DNA from 4 places in the Photorhabdus stackebrandtii genome. Region 1 is predicted to be linked to each of the others. Evidence: predicted binding sites of a transcription regulator. Region 1 holds the regulator's gene; each other region holds the start of a gene.
The links. The regulator PurR, encoded in region 1, represses purine synthesis genes. The targets are predictions, from matches to a motif close to CANGCAAACGTTTGCNTG.
Positions count from the first base shown of each region.

Region 2: the regulator PurR is predicted to act here: its motif matches at 1,337-1,354, upstream of guaB (IMP dehydrogenase).
Region 3: the regulator PurR is predicted to act here: its motif matches at 3,871-3,888, upstream of purE (5-(carboxyamino)imidazole ribonucleotide mutase).
Region 4: the regulator PurR is predicted to act here: its motif matches at 4,910-4,927, upstream of carA (glutamine-hydrolyzing carbamoyl-phosphate synthase small subunit).

Region 1 is NZ_PUJV01000003.1:46,547-53,963, reverse strand. It holds gene C5470_RS03350 (outer membrane lipoprotein) at 185-655, shown strand; gene slyA (transcriptional regulator SlyA) at 740-1,171, opposite strand; gene C5470_RS03340 (DUF1289 domain-containing protein) at 1,731-1,970, opposite strand; gene gloA (lactoylglutathione lyase) at 2,143-2,556, shown strand; gene rnt (ribonuclease T) at 2,556-3,212, shown strand; gene C5470_RS03325 (Grx4 family monothiol glutaredoxin) at 3,327-3,674, opposite strand; gene purR (HTH-type transcriptional repressor PurR) at 4,245-5,270, shown strand; gene punR (DNA-binding transcriptional activator PunR) at 5,277-6,185, opposite strand; gene punC (purine nucleoside transporter PunC) at 6,334-7,417, shown strand, end outside.
Region 2 is NZ_PUJV01000005.1:52,267-59,683, forward strand. It holds gene guaB (IMP dehydrogenase) at 1-1,273, opposite strand, end outside; gene xseA (exodeoxyribonuclease VII large subunit) at 1,446-2,819, shown strand; gene C5470_RS05845 (TonB-dependent receptor domain-containing protein) at 2,846-5,122, opposite strand; gene C5470_RS05850 (S9 family peptidase) at 5,251-7,308, opposite strand.
Region 3 is NZ_PUJV01000012.1:120,162-127,578, forward strand. It holds gene C5470_RS12395 (outer membrane protein OmpK) at 1-573, opposite strand, end outside; gene C5470_RS12400 (riboflavin synthase subunit alpha) at 1,468-2,091, shown strand; gene purK (5-(carboxyamino)imidazole ribonucleotide synthase) at 2,194-3,261, opposite strand; gene purE (5-(carboxyamino)imidazole ribonucleotide mutase) at 3,258-3,788, opposite strand; gene lpxH (UDP-2,3-diacylglucosamine diphosphatase) at 3,935-4,657, opposite strand; gene ppiB (peptidylprolyl isomerase B) at 4,668-5,162, opposite strand; gene cysS (cysteine--tRNA ligase) at 5,432-6,817, shown strand; gene ybcJ (ribosome-associated protein YbcJ) at 6,887-7,099, opposite strand; gene folD (bifunctional methylenetetrahydrofolate dehydrogenase/methenyltetrahydrofolate cyclohydrolase FolD) at 7,099-7,417, opposite strand, start outside.
Region 4 is NZ_PUJV01000001.1:287,735-295,151, reverse strand. It holds gene C5470_RS01370 (LysE family transporter) at 1-189, shown strand, start outside; gene carB (carbamoyl-phosphate synthase large subunit) at 289-3,513, opposite strand; gene carA (glutamine-hydrolyzing carbamoyl-phosphate synthase small subunit) at 3,529-4,686, opposite strand; gene dapB (4-hydroxy-tetrahydrodipicolinate reductase) at 5,121-5,942, opposite strand; gene ispH (4-hydroxy-3-methylbut-2-enyl diphosphate reductase) at 6,064-7,017, opposite strand; gene fkpB (FKBP-type peptidyl-prolyl cis-trans isomerase) at 6,998-7,417, opposite strand, start outside.

The DNA.
Region 1 (7,417 bases):
CATTAATAGCTATTCCTTTTAAAAATCTCTATTGACGTTTAATATATGTTTAGCACTAGATTGCTAATGTACCGACTATTCTATCCGAATAAATTTTTTATTACTTGTTGCCAATGCCGGTTGTAGCCTGGTTGCCCATAAGCTATCAGATTTCCGCAGTCAGGCATCAAAATCAGGAGTTACTATGTTTAAGCATTTTTTAGTTAGCGCGGTTGCAGTCGCATCATTATCAGGCTGTGTCAACACCGATTCCCTTTCTGGTGATACTTATACTGCCGGACAGGCTAAACAAGTCCAGACAATCTCCTACGGTACGGTTGTTTCCGTTCGTCCTGTCAACATTCAAGCTGGCAGCAATGAGAATGTATTAGGTGCTATCGGTGGCGCAGTTCTGGGTGGCCTGGTCGGCAATACTATTGGTGGTGGTAGTGGTAACACATTGGCGACTGCCGCAGGCGCGGTTGCCGGTGGTGTTGCAGGTCAAAACATTCAGGGGGCACTCAACACAACTAAAGGTGTAGAACTGGAAATTCGTCGTGACAGCGGTGAAAGCATCATTGTTGTTCAAAAACAAGGTAAAACAGTCTTCAGTAAAGGCCAACGTGTCAGAATCGCAGGCCAAGGCAGTAACATTACCGTTTCACCTCGACAATAAAATATAGATAAGAAAACCGTGACTTCAGCTTTGTAAGCCGCGGTTTTCTTTCATCTGGTTAGCATTTCATGGATATCGTCATTACTATCTACTCTGTAATTGGATAATATTTTGCTCTAGTTTCTGAACTAAAGTGGAAAGAAAAGCAAGTTCCTCGCGTGAAATACCTTCCAGAATCTCATTTCTTGTCGATTCAATAACACCATCTAGCTCCCTAATAACCGACGCAGAGTCTTCAGTCAGCTTGATTCTTTTTGCACGACGATCATTGGCACAAGTATGCCGGGTGATAAGTCTTTTTTCCTCAAGCTGATCTAATGTCCTGACTAAAGATGGTTGTTCGATACCGATAGCTTTCGCCAACTGTATCTGAGATTGCTCCTGAGGTAACCGGCTAATATTGTATAACGTTACCCAATGAGTCTGAGTTAATTCCAACGGCTTTAAACGATAGTCAATTAAAGCACGCCAAATACGGACTAACCGTGCCAGATCTGATCCCAATGTAGATTCCAATTGTCCCTCCTTAAATAACTAGCCTACTAAACATAACAGCCAAATTTTTCTAAATCAGGCTAATTAGCCTTAAAAAAGTATATATAACTTCTGTGTAATCACAGTAAACTCTTAGTAACTAACTAATTCAGGTAACTATAACCAAGAACAACTAAACTTAAATTCAATTCAGAACAAAACAATTAACATACAATATTTTTAACACAAAAACTATCAGAACTATGAATACAAACAAATAGAAACCAATAAATATCATTCAATACTTTATTCCAAGTACTATAAGGATAGCTGTCATCTAAATGCTAAGCTATCTATTTTTACATTAATGTTGTTTTTATTTTACATTTGTCACACAATCAAACTTAAAATTCCATTTAAAACATAAAGTTATAAAAACATTTAAAATAAAAACTGTTAGTCATCCCATTGAGCAATAAATAAAAAAATAACAAACAAAACACCTTAAATTATAGTAGAACATTTATAACTTTGCCAAAAATATAACCCTATATAAGTAAATCATTGAATTGTTAACTCTAATAACCTCAAAATTTTCTAATTAAAATAGGGATGGCTGCTCAGGCAATTCTTCATCTGTCTGATTTTGTGCTCTCACTGCACGTAAATATCTTTGCCGGCACAATCTCAATACTTCACGCTTTTGTCCATCTGACATTTTCATCCAATTAAATCTTTCTTCCCGACTGCGATAACATCCCAAACAAAAGCCCCGCTCATTAGCCTGACAAATTCCTCGACAAGGACTGGGAATAGCAAAGAACTCTAGTTGCTCGACCATCACATCCCGTTTCCTATACAATTCACATGCTATATTTAATTATAAACCCAGATGAGAATAAATTATAATTATGGATAAATTGAACTGTAACCGTAAGACACGTTATAGTTAGTAGTTTTTGTGCGGCCTGCCGCACAAAAATACTGAGAAAACCATTAAATTAGAGGTAATTATGCGCTTACTCCATACCATGATCCGCGTAGGTGATCTACAACGCTCCATCGACTTTTACACTAAAGTATTAGGAATGCGCCTGCTGCGCGTCAGTGAGAATACAGAATATAAGTACTCACTCGCCTTCGTTGGCTACACAGATGAAAGCGAAGGGGCGGTGATCGAGTTAACTTATAACTGGGGAGTTGACCATTATGCAATGGGAGAGGCCTTTGGTCACATAGCATTGGGTGTTGATGATGTCGCAGCCACTTGCGAATGTATCCGCAAAGCGGGGGGTGACATTACCCGTGAAGCCGGCCCGGTAAAAGGTGGAACAACCATTATTGCTTTCGTTGAAGATCCAGACGGTTACAAAATTGAACTTATTGAAAATAAAAATGCCAGCAACGCCCTGGGTAACTCAATCTGATGTTTGATAAAAAAGAGCCAAACGTCCTTAGTGGACGTTTTCGAGGTTATTACCCTGTCGTTATTGATGTTGAAACTGGCGGCTTTAATGCCAAAACAGACGCGTTACTTGAAATTGCCGCCATCACACTGGAGATGGATGATCAAGGTTGGCTGGTGCCCAGTGAATCACTTCATTTCCATATTGAGCCATTTGAGGGAGCAAATCTTGAACCAGCAGCCCTAGAGTTTACCGGCATCGATCCATCAAATCCGCTACGTGGCGCAGTAAGCGAATATGAAGCTTTACACGCTATTTTTAAAATGGTCCGTAAAGGGATAAAAAACAATCATTGCAGCCGGGCCATTATTGTTGCGCACAATGCTAACTTTGATCATAGCTTTGTTATGGCTGGCGCAGAACGCGCCAGACTGAAGCGGAATCCGTTTCATCCATTTGCGACTTTTGATACAGCTGCTTTAGGCGGTCTGGTATTAGGACAAACGATTTTAGCAAAAGCCTGTGCTACAGCCGGGATCCCATTCGACAATACTCAGGCTCACAGCGCCTTATATGATACTGAGCGCACCGCTGAATTATTCTGTGAAATGGTTAATCGCTGGAAACAACTTGGTGGTTGGCCATTAGCAACAGCAGAAGAAGAAAAAACCGGATAGACTTATAGCTAACTATAAGATTAATATAATCAAATTGAAATTTAAGCAATAACAAAAACCCCCATATATCTACATATGGGGAGATAGCACAATAGCCTGTCGCTAATTTAAAAATTATTCTGTTGCGTTTTCGTCTTGAGAGCGATATTTATCAGCGGTCTCTTTAATTAATGTTTGTAGCTCACCTCGTTGATACATTTCAATAATAATATCGCATCCACCTATCAACTCCCCCTCAACCCAAAGCTGAGGAAAAGTTGGCCAATTAGCATATTTTGGCAATTCTGCACGAATATCGGGATTTTGCAAAATATCTACATAAGCAAAACGTTCACCACATGCAGATAAAGCCTGAACAGCCTGTGCAGAAAATCCACAATTTGGTAATTTAGGAGAGCCTTTCATATACAGCAGAATCGGGTTCTCTTTAATTTGGCGCTCAATCTTATCAATAGTCGTCATTTTTATTTCCTTTAAACCAACATCGTCACAATATTGGCGGAGAATACCATTTTCTTTCACTAATATGCATCCTGATATTTTCTTATCCTTGAACAGATGGTCTCTTTTTGACTGTTATATTCAAAGGGCAGATAAGCCATTGAAGCTGCCTGCCCTCTTTCCTTTCAATATAAAACCCAATTTTTACATCACCTAATCAATTCAAAACATCAGGCAAAGATCACGCAAACAGCGGCAAAAATGGCAATCATCACCAACGTGCTCACCGCAGTAAATAAGCCAAGCTTCAAATCGGTATTCATCGATCCCCCTCAGAATAGAAGTCTATAACCACAAATACCATTCAGTTAACATGGTTAATTATCCTTAACATTAAGGAAAAAACATAAAATAGCGATTACCCTGTATTTTATAACATTGATTATTGCTTTCACTTTTGAGCCAGATCAGACAAAATTCAGGATTTATCGCTAATTTATTGCCAGCAGACACCCTAATGTATAAAGATACTGGCAAACAATTAACAAAGAGTTTTAAATTTAGACCAAAAGGTCAGGAGTCTTTCATCTCATGGCAACGATCAAAGATGTGGCTAAACACGCTGGCGTTTCAACCACTACCGTATCCCATGTTATTAATAAAACCCGTTTCGTCGCCGAAGATACCAAGGCCGCCGTTTGGGCTGCTATCAAAGAATTGAGTTATTCACCCAGTGCCGTTGCTCGCAGTCTGAAAGTTAACCATACAAAATCGATCGGATTACTGGCAACATCCAGCGAAGCCCCCTATTTTGCTGAAGTCATTGAAGCCGTTGAAAACAGTTGTTATAGCAAAGGCTATACGCTGATTTTGTGTAACTCACACAATAACATTGATAAACAGAAAGCCTATCTGGCCATGCTGGCACAAAAACGGGTGGATGGATTGCTGGTGATGTGTTCAGAATACCCGGAACAGTTGTTGGGAATGTTGGAAGATTATCGCCATATTCCCATGGTCGTCATGGATTGGGGACAAGCCAGAGGTGATTTCACTGATACTATTATTGATAACGCATTCCACGGCGGTTATCTGGCTGGTCGCTATCTTATTGAGCGTGGTCATCGTGATATTGGTGCGATCCCTGGTCCCTTAGCACGAAACACCGGTGGTGGCCGTCATCAGGGGTTCTTAAAAGCATTAAAAGAAGCCAGTATTCCAATCAGAGAAGAGTGGATTGTTCAAGGGGATTTTGAACCAGAATCGGGCTACAAAGCCATGCATCAAATTCTGAATCAAAAACAGCGTCCGACCGCAGTTTTCTGTGGTGGCGATGTGATGGCAATGGGGGCTATTTGTGCTGCTGATGAATTAGGATTACGCGTCCCACAGGATATTTCTGTGATCGGTTACGACAATATACGCAACGCCCGCTATTTCTCTCCAGCATTGACAACTATCCATCAGCCAAAAGAACGTCTGGGGCAAATGGCATTTTCTATGTTACTGGACAGAATAGTCAGTAAACGTGAAGATGCACAAACTATTGAAGTACATCCACGTTTGGTTGAACGGCGTTCTGTCACAGATGGCCCATTTATCGACTATCGCCGTTAATCCTCCCTATTCATCCTGAAGCCATTCAGCATTAAGAGTTTCACTATCGCCGAGATAACCAAGAAGCCAACTTAATGCCGGAGAATGGCTATTTTGCACCCATGTCAAACAACATGGGCTATCTGGCAAAGGCTGCTCTAATTCCAATGCTTCCAGTTTCTTCTGCCGGATCAGTGGCATTGCCCTATGCTTCGGGACCATTCCCACACATAAACCCTCATTCAGACAAGCCAGACCAGACTCCCAATCAGGTACCACCAGCCTGCGCTGATTATCCAGAGTCCAGGTATCACGCTTCGGTAAATTGCGGGATGTATCCTCAAGACACAAGCTAGGATAAGGTCGCATTTGATCATCAGACAGTAGACCCGTCAGCTGAGTTAAAGCATGACCCGTACTGACGACACACAGCCAGGGCATAAACCCCATATCCCTGAAACTGTACCTTTCCCCTACCGGCGCTACCCGGGTGGCCCCAATTGCAACATCAACCCGGCCATCCACCAGCGCGTCCCATACACCATTGAATACTTCCTGATGAATAAACAGCTCTATATCAGGAAAATGGTGATAAAAATCAAGAATAAGCTGACGACTGCGTTCTGGTTTAACAACCCGGTCAATCGCAATACTGAACTGCCCTCTCCAGCCATTTGCAACCTGTTGGCACTGATGACGCGTGTCAATCATTTTTTTGATAACAGCGCGAGCCTCTTTGATAAAAATACTGCCTGATTCAGTTAATTCCACATCCCGATGACGACGTTCAAACAACGGGACGGCAAGCCACTCTTCCAGCTGCCTTACGGTATAACTGATCGCAGAAGGGACGCGGTGAAGTTCCGTTGCAGCAGCACTAAAACTTCCCGTTCTGGCAACAGCATCCACAACTTCAAGTGAATATTCTGACCACATAATTTTACCTTTCAATTTTTTTCATAGCATTATCCAAATATTACCGTTTCACAAGTAAAAATCACGGCATATAGAATATGTACAAATATTCTTATCTACCTATTCACAGCAAGTTATTTCAATCATGATATCCAAAGAGAGTAATCAAATGAAAAACTCAAGTCAGTTCATGTTCTACCTTGCAGGCTTGAGTATGCTGGGTTATCTGGCTATTGATATGTATCTACCGGCATTCGGCCCTATGCAACAAGAATTGGGCACATCGGCGGGAGCAATCAGTGCCAGCCTGAGCATCTTTCTTGCAGGTTTTGCCTTTGCTCAACTTTTGTGGGGGCCTCTTTCAGATCGCTTTGGAAGAAAGCCTATTATTATCACCGGGTTATCAATGTTTTCTGTTGGCTGTCTGGGTATGCTTTGGATAACAGACGCCACGCAACTTTTAGTTTTGCGTTTTATCCAAGCCATAGGTGTTTGTTCAGCCGCGGTTTCATGGCAAGCATTAGTTATTGATCGTTATGATGCCAACCATACCAAACGCGTTTTTGCCACGATCATGCCCCTGGTCGCACTTTCCCCCGCCCTGGCGCCTTTGATAGGGGCCTGGCTGTTACAACATGGCGGCTGGCGCATCATTTTCCTGGTATTACTGGCAATTACATTATTACTGCTGTTGCCTACTCTATTTCTGCAAGAAAACCGCAAAAAAAAGAGTGAGACTGAAACGCAGAAAAGCCATGTATCTTTCTTTACGTTACTAAAATCGCCGGTGTTCAGTGGCAACGTCCTGATATTTGCATCATGCAGCGCTGGTTTTTTCGCCTGGCTAACAGGTTCACCTTTTATTCTCGGTAATATGGGCTATAGCCCAAACGACATCGGTTTGAGTTACGTGCCACAAACATTAGCCTTTATGGCCGGTGGTTATGGGTGCCGCAGTATCTTGACCAAAATAAGAAGTGAAGTTGTTTTCCCTTATCTGTTGGTTGGCTATGCTGTCAGCATGATTGTGCTGTATTTAATCGCAAAATTCAGCGAACCAACTATGTTCACGATTCTGGTCCCTTTCTGTTTTATGGCCGCTATGAATGGTGCTTCATATCCAATTGCAGTCGCTAATGCTTTATCCGCTTACCCACAAGACAGTGGAAAAGCCGCCGCATTGCAAAACACGCTCCAATTAGGGCTCTGTTTTATTGCCAGCCTGATTGTTTCAGCATTTATTAACAATCCGC
Region 2 (7,417 bases), on a different contig from region 1:
CCTTATAGGCAACACGCCCCTCAATGCCTTCCGGTACCAGTTTGTCTGCGGCATTATCAGTTTGGAAATAGCGATCGGAAGAACCTTTAGACATCGCGCCCAGAGAACCCATTCCACGATAAGATTTAAATGAACGCCCCTGGAACAACTCGATTTCTCCTGGGGATTCTTCCGTTCCTGCCAACATGGAACCGACCATGACACAGGAGGCCCCTGCGGCAATCGCTTTTGCAATATCACCGGAGAAACGAATACCACCATCAGCAATAACCGGAATACCTGTGCCTTCCAGCGCTTCAACTGCATCAGAAATAGCGGTAATTTGCGGCACACCGACACCCGTCACAATACGGGTAGTACATATAGAACCAGGGCCAATTCCGACTTTAACCGCATTGACTCCAGCCGCTACCAACGCTTTTGCACCTTCTCCCGTCGCCACGTTACCGCCAATAATCTGTAGATTTGGGTATTTAGCGCGGGTTTCACGAATACGCAGCAATACACCTTCAGAATGACCGTGTGATGAATCAATCAGCAGAACATCAATACCCGCGGCAACCAACGCATCAACGCGCTCTTCATTACCGGCACCCGCACCAACTGCGGCCCCAACGCGTAAACGTCCATGCTTATCCTTACAGGCATTAGGTTTACGTTCCGCTTTCTGGAAATCCTTAACCGTGATCATGCCAAGCAGGTGAAAGTCTTCATCAACCACCAGCGCTTTCTCAACTCGTTTTTCGTGCATTTTCTGCAACACAACATCACGGGCTTCACCTTCTTTTACCGTTACCAGACGCTCTTTGGGTGTCATTACCGCAGTAACCGGCTGATCCAGATCGGTAACGAAACGTACGTCACGACCCGTAATAATACCAACCAACTCATTTCCTTCCGTTACAACAGGATAGCCAGCAAAACCATTACGCTCTGTCAGTGCCTGAACTTCACGCAGCGTTGTCTTAGGAGCCACCGTGACGGGATTTGTCACAACACCACTCTCATGTTTTTTCACCCGGCTAACTTCTTCTGCCTGGCGCTCAATAGACATATTTTTATGAATAAAACCAATTCCGCCTTCCTGAGCCAGCGCGATAGCCAAGCCGGATTCAGTTACGGTATCCATCGCCGCAGACAGCATAGGAACATTCAGACGAATAGTGGAAGTCAGTCGAGTAGACAGATCAGCAGTGTTAGGCAGAACAGAAGAGTGGGCAGGAATTAACAAAACATCGTCAAAGGTTAAAGCTTCTTTTTTAATTCGTAACATAAGCAATATCTCACCAGGCTGCGGACAATTTAAGGAATAAAATATTGCCGCGGCATTATACAGAACGTAATCGGTTGCCTCCAGCATTTTATTAAAAAATTTCTTGCTTACTTCATAACGGACGTTAGTATCGGTGAATTAAACCCTTGTTTTGGAATTTGATCTGGCTCACATGTCACTACCTTCTAACACTGGAATTTTTTCTGTCAGTCGCCTCAATCAGACTGTCCGTCAACTGCTCGAAATGGAAATGGGCAGAATTTGGCTAAGTGCTGAAATATCGAATTTTTCTCAACCCTCCTCCGGCCACTGGTATTTCACCCTGAAAGATGAGCGCGCTCAGGTGCGGGCCGCAATGTTTCGCAGTAGTAATCAACGGGTGACATTCAAGCCACAAAATGGTCAGCAGGTTTTAGTTCGCGCGGCGATTACGCTTTATGAACCCAGGGGGGACTATCAGCTTATTGTTGAAAGTATGCAACCCGCCGGTGATGGCCTGTTACAGCAACAGTTTGAATTATTGAAACAGAAACTCAGTGACGAAGGATTATTTGATCAGAGTCATAAGAAACCTCTTCCCTCTCCTGCTCAACAATTAGGGGTGATTACATCAACCAATGGCGCTGCCCTGCATGATATTCTGAATATTTTGCAGCGCCGTGATCCATCACTGCCAATTATTATTTATCCGACAGCCGTTCAAGGGACAGAAGCACCGTTACAGATTATTCGGGCAATCGAATTAGCTAATGAAAGGCAGGAATGTGATGTATTGATCGTCGGCCGCGGTGGTGGCTCATTAGAAGATTTATGGAGTTTCAATGATGAACGTGTCGCCAGAGCAATTTTTCACAGTGATATTCCGATAGTCAGTGCAGTAGGCCATGAAACGGATGTTACCATTGCTGATTTCGTGGCAGATTTGCGGGCCCCGACACCATCAGCGGCCGCTGAATTGGTCAGCCGTAATCAGCTCGAATTGTTACGTCAAATCCAGTCGCAACAACAGCGACTGGAAATGGCGATGGATTACTTTTTTGCACAAAAACAACAGGTTTTCAGCCTGCTATCTCACCGTTTACAACAACAACACCCTCATTTACGGCTGGCTCGTCAGCAAAACTTACTGCTCAGTTTACGCCAGCGACTGGCTGATAGCCTGCAACGGCATTTGCGGAAAAACGATCTAACTTATGAGAAATTGCAACAACGCCTCTGGTATTCAGAACCCAGTCAGCAGATCCGCCAGTATAGCCAACAAATTCAGCAACAAGATTTTCGGCTAAAACAAGCGATCGAACGACAAATCAGCCGTTCCAGAGAAAAATTTGCCGTTTCCTGCTCACGAATGGAAGCCGTCAGCCCACTGGCAACACTGGCCCGTGGTTACAACATCAGCGAAACCCCTGATGGAAAATTACTGAAACAAACCAAACAAGTCCATGTTGGTGATGCTTTGATAACCCGGTTACAAGATGGATGGATTGAGAGTGAAGTAATTAAAATTAAGAAAGAACGTAAAAAACGACCAGCAAGTCAGAAATAGTGGCATTCCTTGCCACTTATTTTATATCAGAAACGGATTTCTGCTCCTGCAATATAAGTACGCCCTCTGGCTGTTTGCATAGACGAAGTTTGCTCAATCATTAATGGAGACGAATTTGCGCGATTAAGTGCTTCCGAATAATTTTTGTTTGCCAAGTTCTGCACTGAAAACTTCAACAGTACGTTTTTATTTATCTGATAATCGCTATAAAGATCGATTATCGTTGGTATTTTTGGCTCTTTTTGCAATATAACCCGCCCGTCATCATCAATATTATATTGATCTGGGTCCATCCTATGAGAATCACCAGTATATTTAACAATCGCACCAACACGGACTTTCTCATCAAATAAACGGACACCGGTATCCAGAGTCATAAAACTATCAGGCAATTGTGACACAGGATCAGCACCAAAATGCGCTGTAGCGGCAGAAGTTGGCTGATGCGTTTTTTGCCGGCTATAAGCCAATTTGCTATAAAACATACCCGCATCATAATCAGCAGCAACTTCATACCCGCTTACTTTTACCGGCGTCAGACTATTGTGATAGATATACATTTTGATGTTAGGATCGACTTTGTCGTAGTCTGTTGAACTATCAGCTCTACATGTTTTCCTATTGCCACAGATAATCCAGATATCACTGAGAATATAATCTTTTATTTTAGATTGATACCAGGCAGCTTTCAGGCGGAAAGTATCCCCTTTTACAATCAAGTCTGGGCGGAAACTGTTAAAGCCAATTTGATAAGTGTCTGATGTCTCTCCCTTCAAAAATGGGTTCATGGATCCACCACCTTCATTACTATAGAAAGTTTCCTGAATATTTGGCGCTCTCATTGAACGGGCATAACTGACGAATGGCTGGAATTCAGGAATAATTTCTGCTGAGAGTAAAACACCTGGATTAAATCCATGTTCTTTCAAATCCAGTTCAGTTTCTCCCTGCGGGAAACAAGGGATCCGCAGATCACAAGCCGGTTTTTGACCTTTGACACTGTAGTTCATATAATTAAACGAAATGTCTGCCTGATAAATTCCACGACTAATTTTCAGCCCGCCATAAATACTGGTAATATCTTGTTTACCACTTGGTGCAAAAACATTATTTTCTTTTGCTTCACTATTCGTTTTTTCATATTTTTTCCTTTCTTCTTCATCTTGACCTTTACCAGAATAAACACTATCCGTTGCCTTGCTATATTCGGTTCTCATCAATTTACTGCCGAATGTTAGTTTAAAATCTGTATTACCACAGCCAAAATGGCTGATATTACTGATATCTATTGCATCTGATTTGTTTTTAGCATTGCTATTCAGCAACCTATAAAGTGAATCACCTTCGTAGCGTTGAGTCCCCTCACTGGTGCTGGCCAGTAATTTTATATCAACCCATTCGCTGAATGGTGTGTAATTGTATTTTAGGTAAATATCCCGACTATCAATATGACGGCGGGTAAATTTATTATGATAATTCCGCCCACTGAGCTCCATATTATGAAAGTCGCTCGGTTTAATATTTATTTTAATTAATTGCGAATTGGGTTTTTGCTTAAATGATTCATTTGTAGCAAACTCATCGCTTAATACTCCATCGCCATTCTTATAATGAGCATCAATTGAATGTCCGCTGACAGCCAGCATAACACCTATTGAACCTTCAGAACTGAAAGCCGATGTTTTACCCGCAACTGCTATCATGCCATTATGACCAATGCCATTATTGCCATAAGTTGCTTTTGTGCGTACTCCCAACGGATTCCCCGCAAATATCACATCATCTACACCAATTGTGCGGAAATTAGCACTACCCACTAATGCATTAACGCTATCTGAACCATCAGATTGACCACGGTTAACATCAACTCCCACAATAAAATTAGGATCAATTATTGCACCAAATTGGTTATAAGTAGTACCGTGAGCTGGACTGGTCGGCGATGTTCCGTAAAAACTCTGGCTAACACCATCAACCATCATATTGACTCGGCCAAAGCCACTTAATCCGCGAATATTCACACTCACCGTTCCCTGCCCAGGATCTATTTGCGTATAGGTTCCCGGCATACTGCGCAATATACTATCCACTGACTGAAGTTTAGTATCTTCGCCTTTAGAACTGTAAGAGCCGGGTTTTTCCATTGCCCGCACTTCAGCATTATCCTGTGAGCCTGAAACCTTAAGGCTACTGAATTTCAGCACCTTATCTGATTTCCCCTCTTGCTTTTCCTCACCATACGCAAGTCCTTGAAGCCCAATAAAAACAACGCTGGCCCCTGCTATTTTTGTCATTATTTTCATTTCAATCATCCCAATTGCATACAAATAAATATTTGCTTACATCCCGTTTTCAAAAAAACAATAGAAATATTTAGCACTGATAAATAATTATCAGTGCTTTTAATAGAAACTTATATTTATAATTTATTTCAGTTATCTTTTAATTGTGGAAAATACTTGTTAGCATCATCCAGCATCAAAATAAAACTGTAATCCAGTGCAGTATCTTTCAGTCGGTTAAAGCGGCCTGATTTACCTCCATGCCCGGCACTCATATTAGTTTCCAATAATAAAACAGAGTCACCTTTTTTCATATCCCGTAATTTTGCTACCCATTTAGTCGGTTCCCAATATTGAACCTGTGAATCATGAAATCCACTTGTGATTAATAAGTTTGGATAGCGCTGATGCTTTATATTGTCATACGGGCTATATGATTTAATCCGAAGATAATCTTCTTTATTTTCCGGGTTACCCCACTCTTCATATTCTCCTACTGTCAATGGAATAGAAGGATCAAGCATGGTGGTAACCGCATCAACAAATGGCACCTGAGCAACCACACCACGATATAATTCCGGAGCCTGATTAATCACCGTACCCATCAGCAAACCACCGGCACTGCCTCCCATAGCATAAACCCGTTTGCTGTCACCATATTTCTGAGCAATCAGTGCTTTGGTCACATCAATAAAGTCAGTAAAACTATTCATTTTATTTTCGACTTTACCTTGCAAATACCATTTTTTACCCAATTCACCGCCACCACGCACATGTACCAGCGCGTAAACAAAACCCCGATCTAATAAACTCAATCGTGGTGAACTGAATGAAGGATCCATACTGATACCATAAGCCCCATAACCATATATCAGGATCGGATTCTCGCCTTTTTTGAACAGTGACTTACGATAAACCAAAGAAACAGGAACTTCCACGCCATCACGGGCTTTCACCCAAATACGCTGACTCTCATAATGATGTTTATCGAAGCCTTTGACTTCCTGCTGTTTAAGTAATTCCCGCTCACCGGTTTTCATATTCCATTGGAATGTTGAGCTTGGTGTTGTCATGGATGAATAACCATAACGCACAACGTCGGTATCAGGTTCAGGGTTGTAATCAATCCATGCCATATAACTTGGATCATCAAACTTAATCTGTTTTTCCTGATCGGTTTCCCAATTAATCTGACGAATTGTCGGCAATCCTTTCGTTCGCTCCTGAACGACCAACCCGTTATTAAACAGTGCAAAATCTTCAAGATCCGTCTCCTGTTGCGGAGCAATCACTGTTTTCCACGGCGTATTTATGGCATCAGTTTGATAAAGCCCATAAGTTTCGCTTTCATGATTTGAGCGAATGTAAAAATGGCCACGGAAATGGTCAATATAATATTCCCGGCCTTCCTGACGGGGAGAAAACACCTGGAGTTCAGCTTGTGGTTTATTCGCGTCAATCAGCAAATATTCAGAAGTCGAATTACTGGTTATCGACAACATAATATAATCACGAGAGGAACTTTTATCTATGCCTAAATAAAAACGCTCATCTTCTTCCTGATATATTTTCTGATCTTCGGTAGTATTTGTACCATATTGGTGACGAAATACCTGATATGGCAATAAAGTCTGTAAATGCCTGCGAACATAAAACAGTGTATTACTATCATTTGCCCAAACAATGTTGCCCGAGGTATTTTCTATTACATCATTATTCCATTGGTTATCAGTAATGTCTTTAAAAGAGATTTGATAATTACGGCGCCCCTGAGTATCTTCAGCAATTGCAATACGTTTATTATCCAGAGAGATCGCAAAATTACTCAGCTGATAATATTCGTGACCTTTAGCTCTTTCATTACCATCAACCAGAACCTGCCAATCTGATGAACCATCAACAGGTTTACGCTGATAAATCGGGAAATCTTTTCCCGCTTCATAGACGGTACGATAAATATACCCGTTATAAGTATAGGGTACAGACTGATCATCCTGCTTCATCCTGCCGACCATTTCTTCATATAATGTATCCCGCAGTTGCTCTCCGGGTTTCAGTATCTGTTCGGTATATTTATTTTCGGCTGTCAGATAATCAATGATTTTTTGATCCTTGCGATTATCATCCCGCATCCAGTAATAATCATCTGTACGGGTATCACCATGAATCGTCATCTGATGTGGTTGTTTCATTGCCTTTGGTAGCATAATTTCTCCCTCTGCGGCGGCAGAGTTCAACCAGCCGCTCAATAAAAACGTCAATAACAGCCCTTTAGTTTTCAGGGCAAACCGCGCTTGCTGCCTTAACATATCTGCT
Region 3 (7,417 bases), on a different contig from region 1:
CTCAAAATAAAAAATTGTACGTAACCAGCTAATCCAGTCTGCTTGCCAGTCAATGCTGATACCTGGGAAGTAGTCGTAATCTATACCTTTGGTTTTAGCAACCCATTGAGCGAACAGAATATCTTTTAACGGCCCAAAAGAAATGTCATTACCAGTCACTTTACTAAAGCTTACTCTCGGTACAAGTTTATAATAATAGGTGCTTTTGTCACCTGTATAATCGTTTTGCAGTGAATTTTGCCAAATACTATAGATGTACATATCTCCGACACTGTAGTCACCGAAAGCCTCTAAAATTGGTGAGATCGTTTTTTTGGGATCGACCCGGTTTTCAAATTGCATATAAAGGCTGGTATCAATAGATTGAAAATTAACGAAATCACTTGCCTGAGCTTGATTGATTACCGGTAGTAATAACAATATTGAAGATAATTTTCTCTGTTTTAATCTGGTGCTGATCCAATACCGGGTCATTGCCAGATAAGCGGCACAAGAAAATGGAGTAAATAGCCCTAAAGTGAAAAAGAACGGTGAGCAGCTTTTAGGATTGTGGGCTTTCCCGGAAAATAACACGAGGGTTCCCCTTTTCATACGTTATCGGACTAATAATGGCGATAGCATTGATCTAATGAGACGGTTTTGTCAAAGGGAGATTTGATTTTATTGATGAATGGTGAACTGTGTAGAAAAATAAGATTATTCTAACTTTAGTTATTTTTTAGTATCGCTAATATATTGATTATTTAATTAGCTAAGGTTTTTTTATTTAACTTTATGTTCCAGATTTGAAAGAATATTGTTAATTAATTGTTGCATGTAAATGTTTATGTAATTGTGACTTAGATCACTGAATTTTATGATTTTATTTATATTTATAAATAGTCATAGAAATGACAACATTGAATTAATATTTTATATATCATAGTGGAATTAAGGCTAAATAACGTTTCATAATTCTGCTACACACATCCATCTTCAACCTATTGTTATATATAGAATGATGAGTGGTATAAGATGTAGCACTATTTTGGAATTTTATTTAGTAGTGAATTACAATTTAAATATTGTAAATTGCTATGTAAAATATTTTATAAATATATACGTATTATTTTGTTAATGTTTTATAAGATATGGTGTGTTATTATTTTAAAAATATATAAATACAATTTTTTAATTATTATTCTCATTAATTTAAATTATAGATCTTATTTGATATTTAATTGTTTATTTAACATTAAAATCTCATAAACTTAACACAGTTATTTGATATAATTAAAAATTACTATAATGAATAACGCATTAAGTTTTTAACCCTTGATGTTTTTATTATATTGAAATCATAAACATATAAATTTTTTTGAAATAAGTCGTGATAATGCCATTAATAACTCTTTACCAGGAGTATATTTCAAGATAGCATAAAAGTTATTATTTAATGGGTTTTTTACTTAATATAACGGGGTAATTATGTATACTGGAATTGTGCAAGGAAAAGAAACAGTATTATCTCTTGATAAAAGAAATGGATTTAGCACATTGGCTATAAGTAATATTAACCATTTCTTTGACGATGTTTTTGTGGGCGCGAGTGTTGCTATTAATGGCACATGCTTGACTGTGACGCAATTTAAAAATGATATTGTTTCTTTTGATATTTCAGATTTTACTTCTGACGTGACCACATTAAAATTTTTAGATGTGGGAGATAAAGTTAATATTGAAAGATCACATCAAATGCATAAAGAAAATGGCGGGCATAGTCTATATGGGCATATTGAGGGAGTAGCAAAAGTCGTTGATTTTATCGAAACTGGAGAAACCTATCAATTAATTATTAGTATTCCTGAAGATAATATCAAATATTTTTTTCATAAAGGTTTTATTGGTCTTCATGGTTGTAGTTTAACAATAAATGGCATAAATGAAGAAAATAAAATCATAGAATTGAATTTAATTCCGGAAACATTAAGGTTGACTAATCTTGGTAATATTAAAATTGGCGATTTACTGAATTATGAAATAGATCAAACAACAAGAACTATTGTAGATACTGTATCCAGAGCTATTAATGCTAATAAATTAATGCAATAATCAAAGGAATATAAAAGAATTCGGAAAGAGTGGGAATGTGGAGCGGTAAATTATTTTATTTTCGCTTCCACATTTAACTCAGGGCTATTAGATGATAAGCAGCTAATTTAATTTTTCCTGCACCCACTCCAGACCGCTCTGATACTCAGGTGGCAGCATTGGGATTAGTTTTTGCAACGTATTTTTTAATTCATTTTTATTTGAATGAGAAAGATTAAGGTGACCAACCTTACGCGCCGGACGAACTTCTTTCTCATACCAATGCAAGTGTACTAATGGCAAACTGAGCCATTGGTTATTTACCTCTGTGCCAATCAGATTAACCATGACTGAGGGCGCAGTAACTTCTGGGTAAGGCATAGGTAAATCCAGAATAGCGCGAAGGTGTAATTCAAATTGGCTGATGGAAGCACCGTTTTGAGTCCAGTGACCACTATTGTGAACCCGTGGCGCCAGCTCATTAATCAGTAAATGATCATCGACGATAAAACACTCCATTGCCATTACGCCGACATATTTCAGCTCATGCATAATGGCTGACAACATGTTCTGGGCCTGCTGTTGTAAATGGCAGTTTTCCTGAGGAAAGGCAATACTGGCCCGCAGAATGCCATCTTGATGCAGATTGTGAGTCAATGGATAGAACACACAATCACCACTTTCATTGCGTGCACCTACCAATGACACTTCACCAGAGAAAGGAATCGCTTGTTCGGCAATACATTCACCATAAATATCGGTCGGTAACGCTGTTTCATCTCCGGGGTGGATGCGCCATTGTCCACGGCCATCGTAACCGCCGATACGGCGTTTAACGATGACGAAATGGCCGAGTTTTGCAAATAGTTGTGGCCATTGGCGGATATCAGACAGTAAGTGCCACGGAGCAGTTGCAAGCCCAAGGCTATCTATTAATTGCTTTTGTGGCAGACGATCTGCCAGACGGGGAAAAATATCCCGATTAGCAAAAGCCTTATGGCGGGCGAGTTCTTGGGTGAGGGCGGTTTCCGGCCAGCGCTCAATTTCGGCGGTGATAACACTATTTTGGTAAGGAACAGCTTCGGGTTCTGCATCCAGGCCAACCGGATAAACCATGATACCTAAAGGTTCACCCGCCTGACGTAACATCCGGCCGAGCTGACCATTACCTAATACACAAACTGGCTTCATGCTTCCTCCCGTGGATCGGGATTATCGAGTACATCCTGAGTTTGTGTTTCACGCCAACAGGTAAGGTGTTTCAGCAAATCTTTATCATGACGGGCCAGAATCTGTGCTGCCAGCAGAGCTGCGTTTGCCGCGCCGGCTTTCCCAATTGCAAGTGTGCCGACGGGAATGCCTCTTGGCATTTGTACGATTGAATAGAGGCTGTCTACACCATTAAGTGCCGCACTTTGTACGGGTACGCCTAGGATCGGCACCAGTGTTTTCGCTGCCAGCATTCCGGGTAAATGGGCAGCACCACCTGCGCCAGCGATAATGACATCAAAACCATTTTGTTCAGCCTGTTCGGCAAAACTGAATAGTTTATCTGGTGTACGATGGGCAGAAACAATTTCAACATGGAAGGGGACATTAAGGGAGGTGAGAATATCCGCCGCGTGCTGCATAGTCGCCCAGTCGCTTTTAGACCCCATAACGATGGCAATTTTGGCGTTGTGTTGAGTTGTTCCTGCTGAATCAGGCCGGGCAGTCATAAATCAAATGCTCCTGTGTTTTAACGTCCACCAGAACGAAAATAGCGCTTTAAAGCGGCGAATCATATCATGCTCATAAGCTAAGGAAAACGATTGCGTTGATTTATCCTTCGTTATGATACTTGGATATGAGTATCTCTCATTAATCAGAATGGGAAGAAGATAAGATCAGTTGATTCGCCCGTTACTTTGAACATTGATCCTTGGTGATGCCATGCACCAAGCACACCGCGGTAAACTATTTTGTTATGCAAAGGAATTTCATGTACAGCAGGACGGTGAGTATGCCCATGTATTATCCAGTCAGCTTGGTACTGCTCAAAAACATCAATAACGGCTTGCTGATTGACATCCATAATTGCTTCGGATTTTCTGTTGTTAACAGATTGGCTGTTTGCTCGCATTTTTTCGGCGATTTTCTGGCGGATAAACAGAGGTAATAATAAAAACAGGCGCTGGATCCACGGGGTATGTACCCGTTTACGATATTGTTGATAACCTTCGTCATCAGTGCACAAAGTATCTCCGTGTAAGATAAGCACCCGCTTACCATACAGTTCCACTATTTTTTCCTGTGGTAACAGTATCATTCCGCTTTCTTCAGCAAAGCGGGAACCGATAAGAAAATCACGATTACCATGGATAAAATAACAAGTAATGCCTTGTTTTTTTAGTGTTTTTAATGCGGTGGCAATTTCATAGTGGAGAGGATTGTGATCATCATCGCCAATCCAGTAATCGAACAGATCACCGAGAATATAGAGACTATCCGCCTGAATAGCATCCTCACGCAGAAAGCGTAGAAAACCGGCAGTGATTGCCGGTTCGTGTTCGCTGAGATGTAAATCTGCGATAAAAAGTGTGCACATACGTAGTAAATTACTCGCTGACGGTCACTTTTTCGATGATAACGTCTTCGCGTGGTACGTCTTGGTGCATGCCGCTGCGGCCGGTAGATACGCTTTTGATTTTATCAACAACATCCATACCTTCGACCACTTCTGCAAATACGCAGTAACCCCAGCCATCAGGACGCTCAGAACGGAAGTTCAGGAAATCATTATCAACAACATTGACGAAGAACTGTGCAGTCGCGGAGTGTGGATCATTGGTACGTGCCATAGCCAGAGTGCCACGATTGTTTTTCAGACCATTATTGGCTTCGTTTTTGATAGCCGCGTCAGTCGATTTTTGTTTCATACCAGGTTCAAACCCACCACCTTGAATCATGAAACCGTTAATAACACGGTGGAAGATAGTGTTATCGTAGAAGTTATTGCGGCAGTAGTTCAAGAAATTTTCAACAGTTACAGGAGCTTTGTCAGCGAAAGTATTAATTACGATATCGCCAAAATTGGTATGGAAAGTCACCATAATTGAAATCCTAATAATAGTTTTGATTAACCCGGTTTAGGGCATTTGGACCAGGCGGCTTTTATATCACATCTACCATAATGAGTCAGTACCTATTAATTTCAGTAAGCTATCTTGCTCGTCAACCTTGCAAAGCGCTTAATATCAGGTTTCAATATCTTATTGGACTATGCCATATCGAGAACTTATTTATGAGATAAGGACATAAATCCAGAATTATCAATTCGTTATTTTTAATCACGCGTACAGTGAATTTACGGAAAATCCCGATGCTAAAAATTTTCAATACCCTCAGTCGCCAGAAAGAAGAATTTAAGCCAATCCATCCAGGAAAAGTAGGGATGTACGTGTGTGGTATTACGATTTATGACCTGTGCCATATTGGTCACGGTAGAACATTTGTTTCCTTTGATGTGGTTGCCCGTTACCTGCGCTATCTGGGATACGATTTGACCTATGTGCGCAACGTGACCGATGTTGATGATAAAATCATCAAGCGTGCGGCGGAAAACTGTGAAAGTTGCGATGAGCTGACCAGTCGTATGCTGGCAGAAATGCATAAAGATTTTGATGTGCTGAATATTTTACGTCCTGACTTGGAACCACATGCGACTCGTCATATCTCAGAGATTATTGAACTGACAGAATCGTTGATAAAACGTGATCATGCTTATGTGGCAGATAATGGTGATGTTATGTTTTCCGTCGAGAGTGATCCGGATTACGGATCACTTTCCCGTCAGGATCTCAGCCAGTTACAAGCAGGTGCACGAGTAGAAGTGGCCGATGCCAAGCGTAACCCGATGGATTTCGTATTGTGGAAAATGTCTAAGTCAGGTGAACCAAGCTGGGAATCTCCGTGGGGAGCCGGTCGTCCTGGTTGGCATATTGAATGTTCTGCAATGAACAACAAACAGCTAGGTAATCATTTTGATATTCATGGTGGTGGTGCTGATCTCATGTTTCCGCATCATGAAAATGAAATTGCTCAGTCTACCTGTGCCCATGATGGCCCGTATGTGAATTATTGGATGCATTCTGGAATGGTGATGGTGGATAAAGAGAAGATGTCTAAATCGCTGAACAACTTCTTTACTATCCGTGACGTACTGGAATATTACGATGCGGAGACGGTACGTTACTTCCTGCTATCAGGCCATTATCGCAGTCAGCTTAACTACACTGAAGAAAACCTGAAACAGGCGCGTACTGCGCTTGAACGTTTATATACTTCTCTGCGTGGTACGGATGCGTCTGTACAGCCAGCAGGTGGTGAAATGTTTGAGGCGCGTTTCAAGGAAGCGATGGATGATGATTTCAATACGCCAGAGGCTTATTCGGTACTGTTTGACATAGCACGTGAAATCAACCGCCTGAAATCAGAAAATATGGCTGAGGCGAATGGCCTGGCGGCTGAGTTACGTAAATTGGCCGGCATTTTAGGTTTGTTGGAACAAGAGCCGGAACAATTTCTGCACAATGGTGTTCAGGCTGATGATGAAGAAATTGCCAAAATCGAAGTGCTGATTAAGCAGCGTAATGATGCTCGTCAAAACAAAGATTGGGCGCTGGCAGATGCTGCCCGTAATCAGTTGAATGAGATGGGGATTGAGTTGGAAGACGGCCCGCAGGGAACTAGTTGGCGTCGTAAGTAAGTTAGATATATTTTTAGTCACTGGGCTGGCTTTATAAAATAGGCTCCCTTTTGGTGGAGCCTATTTTAGTTATTCTTTGATGCAAACAGAGTCACCGTTGAAGGTAACAACCTGTCCGGCAGTAATTTTGCAGCGTTTTCGCGTCTCTGTCTGACCATTGACTTCAATCAGACCTTCAGCAATAACCGCTTTGGCGGCAGCACCGCTTTCACTCCATCCTTGAAATTTCAGCAGATCACACAGCTCCACATGAGGATGGCCTTCTAAAGAAAAAATTTCCATTAACAACCTTCTGTTTTTTCCACGTTGTGGTATTCCTCGCAGGCTTGCAAGGTATTCTGGATAAGAGTGGCTACAGTCATTGGCCCAACACCACCTGGAACAGGCGAAATCCAGCTAGCCCGCTCTGATGCGGTTTCAAAATCAACATCACCAATGACTTTACCGTCTTCCAGACGGTTAATGCCTACATCAATAACGATAGCGCCTGGTTTAATCCATTCGCCGGGGATAAAGTTTGGTTTACCGACAGCCACAATCAGCAGATCCGCATGTTCCACATGGTGACGTAAATCTTTGGTAAAGCGGTGAGTAACTGTG
Region 4 (7,417 bases), on a different contig from region 1:
TCTGGTGTTGATGAGAAATTATGGTATGCCTTTATTATCTGGAGCCTGGCGACCATCTATTGGCCATTACTGGTAATATTGATCCAGAGTGCGCCAGTACGCCGTGGATTAGTTAAAACTCAAAAGATTATTGATAAACTGCTTGGCGTTGTTTTGATTGGCTTAGGTGTCAAGGTGGCACTGGGATAACAGAAATTCATTCCCTCCCTTTAAGTTTTCAATGAATATAAAAAAAGTGCGCTTAATTAGAGCGCACCTTTTTATTACTTCAATTAATCAGAATACAGGCTAGCTATTAATCTCCGCATGCATTTCCTGTACAGAAATCACCTGCTCGGTTGGATCTGCGCTCAATGCCATTGTTGTAGCAAAACCGCCATTCAATGTAGTGTCATAATGCACTTTATATTGCAGTGCACTACGGCGAATAAGCTTGGAATCCTCAATCGCCTGACGACCAGCGGTGGTGTTCACTATATAGCTATACTCACCATTTTTGATTCTATCCTGAATATGCGGACGCCCTTCGTGAACTTTGTTCACCAAGCGAGGATTGATTCCCGCTTCACCCAGCACAACTGCCGTACCGTGAGTCGCATCCAATTCAAAGCCCTGCTTCAACAACTTCGCCGCTAAATCTACGACTCGGCCTTTATCACCATCACGCACCGACAAAAGGGCTCTGCCACTCTGTTGCATTCTGGAGTCACATCCCAACAGGGCTTTTGAGAAAGCTTCTGCAAAAGTACGGCCAACACCCATCACTTCCCCGGTTGAGCGCATTTCAGGCCCAAGAATCGGATCCACACCAGGGAATTTGTTGAAAGGCAGTACAACCTCTTTCACCGAGTAGTATGGCGGGATGATCTCCTGAGTTGTGCCCTGTTCAGCCAGAGACTGACCCACCATCACACGAGCTGCAACTTTCGCCAGTGGCAAACCTGTAGCTTTAGAAACAAATGGCACAGTACGGGCCGCACGAGGGTTGACTTCAATCAGGTAAACCTCGTCATTCTTGACAGCAAACTGGACATTCATCAAGCCACAGACACACAACTCAAACGCCAGTTTTTCTACCTGCTGGCGCATGACATCCTGAATTTCCTGACTCAATGTGTAAGCCGGCAGTGAACAGGCTGAATCACCGGAGTGAACACCTGCCTGCTCAATATGTTCCATAATGCCACCAATCAGCACCCGTTCACCGTCACAGATAGCATCAACATCCACTTCTATGGCATCATCAAGGAAACAATCAAGCAGTACCGGGGCATCATTAGATACACTGACCGCCGTCTGGAAATAACGGCGCAAGTCAGCTTCGTCATATACAATTTCCATCGCACGGCCACCCAGAACATATGATGGGCGAACCACCAGCGGATAACCCAACGCATTCCCTTTCTCAACCGCTCGTTCAATCGTCGCCACAGTGGCATTTTCTGGTTGTTTCAGGCCGAGACGATTGACCGCCTGTTTGAAACGCTCACGATCTTCTGCACGATCAATCGCATCCGGGCTGGTACCAATAATAGGCACACCTGCGGTTTCCAGCTCACGGGCCAATTTCAACGGAGTCTGCCCGCCATATTGAACAATCACCCCTTTTGGCTGCTCAACACGCACAATTTCAAGCACATCTTCCAAAGTAACCGGTTCGAAATAGAGGCGATCCGAAGTATCGTAATCTGTTGAAACTGTTTCCGGGTTACAGTTCACCATAATGGTTTCATAACCATCTTCACGCAGTGCCAGTGATGCATGAACACAGCAGTAGTCAAACTCGATCCCTTGTCCAATACGATTAGGACCACCGCCCAACACCATGATTTTCGGCTTGTCACTATTCGGATTGGCTTCACACTCATCTTCATAAGTGGAATACATGTACGCGGTATCAGTCGCAAATTCTGCCGCACAGGTATCAACCCGTTTGTAAACCGGATACAGATTATATTTGTGACGCAGTTTGCGGATCTCTTTTTCCGCCACACCGACCAGTTGCGCCAGACGTGCGTCAGCAAAACCTTTGCGTTTCAAATGACGCAGGAAATCGACAGTCAGGCTGTTAATTCCCTGTTCAGCTACTTGCTCTTCCAGTCGCACCAATTCTTCAATTTGCACCAAGAACCAGCGGTCAATATCAGTCAGATTGAAAACACCGTCAACCGACATACCGGCGCGGAAAGCATCGGCGATATACCAAATACGCTCCGCACCAGCATCTTTCAATTCACGGCGTATTTTGGTCAATGCTTGTGGATCATCCAGACTAACTTTCGGATCAAAGCCAGTTGCTCCCACTTCCAAACCACGCAACGCTTTTTGCATGGATTCTTGCTGAGTACGGCCAATCGCCATCACCTCACCAACAGATTTCATCTGAGTCGTCAGGCGATCATTGGCGCCGGCAAATTTCTCGAAATTGAAACGAGGAATTTTAGTCACTACGTAATCAATAGAAGGTTCAAAGGAAGCTGGCGTGCGACCACCAGTGATATCATTCATCAGTTCATCAAGGGTATAACCTACCGCCAGCTTGGCGGCAATTTTAGCAATCGGGAAACCTGTCGCTTTCGAAGCCAATGCCGAAGAGCGGGAAACGCGCGGGTTCATTTCGATGATAACTAAACGGCCATTTTTCGGGTTCACCGCAAACTGAACGTTAGAGCCGCCGGTTTCCACACCGATTTCACGCAGTACCGCCATCGAAGCGTTACGCATGATTTGGTATTCTTTATCTGTCAGGGTTTGGGCCGGTGCAACAGTGATGGAATCGCCAGTGTGAATCCCCATGGCATCGAAGTTTTCAATCGAACAGACGATGATGCAGTTATCATTTTTATCACGCACCACCTCCATTTCATACTCTTTCCAGCCAATCAGCGATTCATCAATCAATAGCTCATTGGTCGGCGAAAGATCCAAACCACGCTCACAAATTTCTTCAAATTCTTCGCGGTTATAGGCAATCCCCCCCCCACTTCCTCCCATAGTAAAGGAAGGACGGATAATACAAGGAAAACCAACTTTATCTGCAACGGCCAGCGCTTCTTCCATTGAATGGGCGATACCTGAACGCGGGGTTTCCAAGCCTATCTTTTTCATTGCCATATCGAAACGACGACGATCTTCCGCTTTGTCAATCGCATCTGCGGTAGCACCAATCATAGTCACGCCAAATTCTTTCAAAACCCCCTGGCGTTCCAGTTCCAACGCACAGTTCAGCGCAGTTTGTCCACCCATGGTTGGCAAAACTGCATCAGGACGCTCTTTTTCAATAATTTTACGTACCACTTCCCAGTGGATCGGCTCAATATAAGTAGCATCCGCCATTTCTGGATCAGTCATGATGGTGGCAGGGTTTGAGTTCACCAACACAACACGATAACCTTCTTCCCGTAACGCTTTGCAAGCCTGTGCACCTGAGTAATCGAATTCACACGCCTGGCCGATAACAATTGGACCAGCACCCAAGATCAGGATACTTTTAATATCAGTACGTTTTGCCATTTTATTCTCTCCCGATTACTTGGTGTTATGACGATTATTTTGCTGACAGTGCTGTTTAATCAGCTCGATAAAGTGATCGAACAATGACGACGTTTCATGTGGGCCAGGGCTAGCTTCCGGATGCCCCTGAAAGCTGAATGCCGGTTTATCTGTGCGATGAATTCCTTGCAACGTACCATCAAACAGGGATTTATGGGTCACACGCAGATTGGCCGGCAATGACTTTTCATCTACAGCAAAACCGTGGTTCTGTGCGGTAATCATCACAATATTACGATCAAGATCTTTTACCGGATGGTTAGCTCCGTGATGGCCAAATTTCATTTTCATTGTTTCGGCACCACTCGCCAATGCCAGCAATTGGTGCCCAAGGCAAATACCAAAGATTGGAATATTTGTCTCAAGGAGAGTTTTAATTGTTTCAATCGCATAGCCACAAGGTGCCGGATCGCCCGGGCCATTGGACAAGAAAATACCATCTGGATTCAGCTTCAATACATCCTCAGCCGGTGTCTGAGCGGGAACCACTGTCAGGCGACAGCCACGATCTACCAGCATCCGCAAAATATTGCGTTTTGCACCAAAATCGTAAGCAACAACATGATAAGGCAGCTCTTGCTTCTCTTCCGGTAATCCATCTGCCAGAGTCCAACTTCCCTGTAACCACGGATAAACCTGCTCCGTTGTCACCTCTTTTGCTAAATCCATCCCTTCCAGCCCTGGGAACGCTTGTGCTTTTTCTAGTGCAACCTGAGCGTTAATCTGCTTACCTGCTATAATACAACCATTCTGTGAACCTTTTTCCCTTAACAAGCGGGTCAGTTTACGGGTATCGATATCCACTATCGCAACAATATTATGGCGTTTAAGGTAATCAGAAAGCGTTTCTTCGCTACGGAAGTTACTGGTCAATAACGGCAGATCACGAATTACCAGCCCCTGGGCCTGAACTTTTAGTGATTCTTTATCGGCTGAGTTAACACCGACATTACCAATATGGGGATAAGTAAGAGTGACAATTTGGCGGGAATAGGAAGGGTCTGTGAGAATTTCTTGATATCCGGTCATTGAGGTATTGAAAACCACTTCCCCAACTGCCGCCCCTTCAGCACCTATGGCGCGACCGTGGAATTGGGTTCCGTCTTCCAGAACCAATATAGCTGACTTAATCAAAACACCCTCCAGAGAATAATAAATCACAATTAGTGCATATTAATTCAGATTTGTTCGTCAAAATCAATGCCAAAGCTGCTTTTTAGGCAAAATTTTGGCAAATTGCGCGCATTCTAATGATGAGAGGAATAGTTGTCTACAAAAAATGTTACTTTTATTATTTTTTTGCGTACTTAACTGGATAAATTGATAAAACAAGACCAAAAACAGAAACAAAGTTAGTTTAGAAAACGTTTACCAGCATAGAAGATTTAATTTTCAAATGAAGAATTGAAAATAACCATAAAAAAGAGAAAAAAACCGAAAAGCAAGGGTGAAAAAGAGATAAAAACAAACAAAATCAACGAAAAATTAATTAAATCACATAAAATAACCAAAAATCGCATAATATAAAATTTAATTATGCGATATCAGTTAGTTATAAAAATAGAATATCAAAGAAAATCAAGATTCAAAACATCTTTCATATCAAAAAGACCACTGTTTTTACCACTTAGCCACAATGCCGCCCTTACCGCCCCATTTGCAAATGTCATCCGGCTGGAAGCCTTATGAGTTATCTCAACTCTCTCACCAATATCTGCAAATATAGCGGTATGTTCACCCACGATATCTCCGGCACGGATAGTCGCAAAACCAATACTTTTCGGATCACGTTCACCGGTATAGCCTTCACGGGCATAAACAGCACACTCTTTAAGATTCCGTCCTAAAGCATGGGCAATAGATTCTCCCATCGCTAACGCCGTTCCTGATGGTGCATCCACTTTATGGCGGTGATGTGCTTCGATAATCTCGATATCAGTATACTCACCCATTACTTTCGCCGCTTTTTCCAGTAACTTAAGCACCAGATTCACACCAACACTGAAATTTGCAGCAAATACTATCGGGATATCCACGGAAGCATCTTTAATCGCCTGCTTACCTTCATCATCAAAGCCTGTGGTACCGATAACCATCGCTTTACCGTTCTGACGACAGATTTCAAGATGGGCAAGCGTTCCTTCTGGGCGGGTAAAATCGATAATGACATCAAAATTATCAACAACATTTTTCAGGTCATCACAAACAGTAACGCCTGTATTACCGATACCCGCCAATTCTCCGGCATCCACGCCAATCAGAGAAGAGCCTGAGCGTTCTAAAGCTGCACCAAGAGCGACGCCACTCAATTGATGGATAGCCTGTATTAACTGACGCCCCATACGCCCACCAGCACCAACAATCGCAACACGAATTTCTGTATCAGCCATAAACCCTCACTGTGAATTAATCCCTTTCCTGATTTAGCACAAGCGATCAGTCAGATAAGTATCTTAAATCAATAGATTATGAGCAATCTCACTCTTAATCTGGCGCAGTACTTTAAATTACTTAACTAATCTGTTTAACTTCAACACGTAACTCTTTCGGCACTTCGAAAACAATATTCTCTTCCCTGCCATGTAATTCCTCGACAGAATCAGCACCAAGATTTTTCAGGCGTTCAATGACTTGCTGAACTAAGATATCCGGCGCCGAAGCTCCCGCAGTCACGCCAACCAGAGAAACACCCGTTATCCACTCTTTTTTAATATCATCAGCAGAATCTATCAAATAAGCAGGTTTACCAACACGTTGGGCTAACTCTGCAAGGCGGTTAGAGTTAGATGAATTCTTCGAACCAACAACCAATACAACATCAGCATCAGATGCCAGATCCCGTACCGCTTCCTGACGGTTAGTCGTCGCATAGCAGATATCATCTTTACGGGGACCGACAATGTTGGGGAATCGCTCATTAAGCGCATCAATCACTTCTGAGGTATCATCAACAGATAACGTTGTTTGAGTCATAAAACACAAGTTATCTTCATCTTTGACTTTCAGATTCCATACATCTTGGGGTGATTCAACCAGATACATTCCACCATCAGCATTATTGTACTGACCCATTGTCCCTTCAACTTCCGGATGCCCAGCGTGACCAATAAGAATAGCTTCTTTGCCTTTGCGACTGGCTCTGGCTACTTCCATATGGACTTTAGTTACCAAAGGACAAGTCGCATCGAACAGCATCGTCAAATTGCGAGAACGTGCTTCTGCACGGATCGCCTGTGAAACACCATGAGCAGAAAAAATCAGAATCGCATCATCGGGTACTTCTGCGATTTCTTCAATAAAGATAGCGCCCCGCTTACGCAGGTTATCCACAACATAGCGGTTATGTACAACCTCATGGCGAACATAGATCGGTGCACCATATAATTCCAGAGCACGTTCTACAATACTGATGGCCCGGTCAACGCCGGCACAAAAACCACGAGGGTTAGCCAGCAATATCTGCATGATTTTTCTCCAACTGAGGATCAATTTTCAACACTTCAATCTCAAATGTGATGTTCTGATCGGCTAACGGGTGATTAAAATCAACAGTGACGGACTCCTCTGCCACTTCTTTTACGATGCCTGGCATTTCACTGCCATTCATTGCCGTAAATAACATTATAGTTCCAATTTCAGGAATACCCGTTTCAGCAAAATCACGCGGAGTAAAATATTGAATCAGATCAGGATTCGGTTTACCAAATACCGCCCCACCAGCCAGAGTAAATGTGCGTTTATCTCCCTCTTTCAGACCAGTAAGCTGCTGTTCCAAAGGAGCAGAAAGGGTTCCATCACCTAAACGGAATAATGCAGGTTTACCCTGATGGTGGGAGGAATCGGCAGTAGAACCATCTTGCAGTTT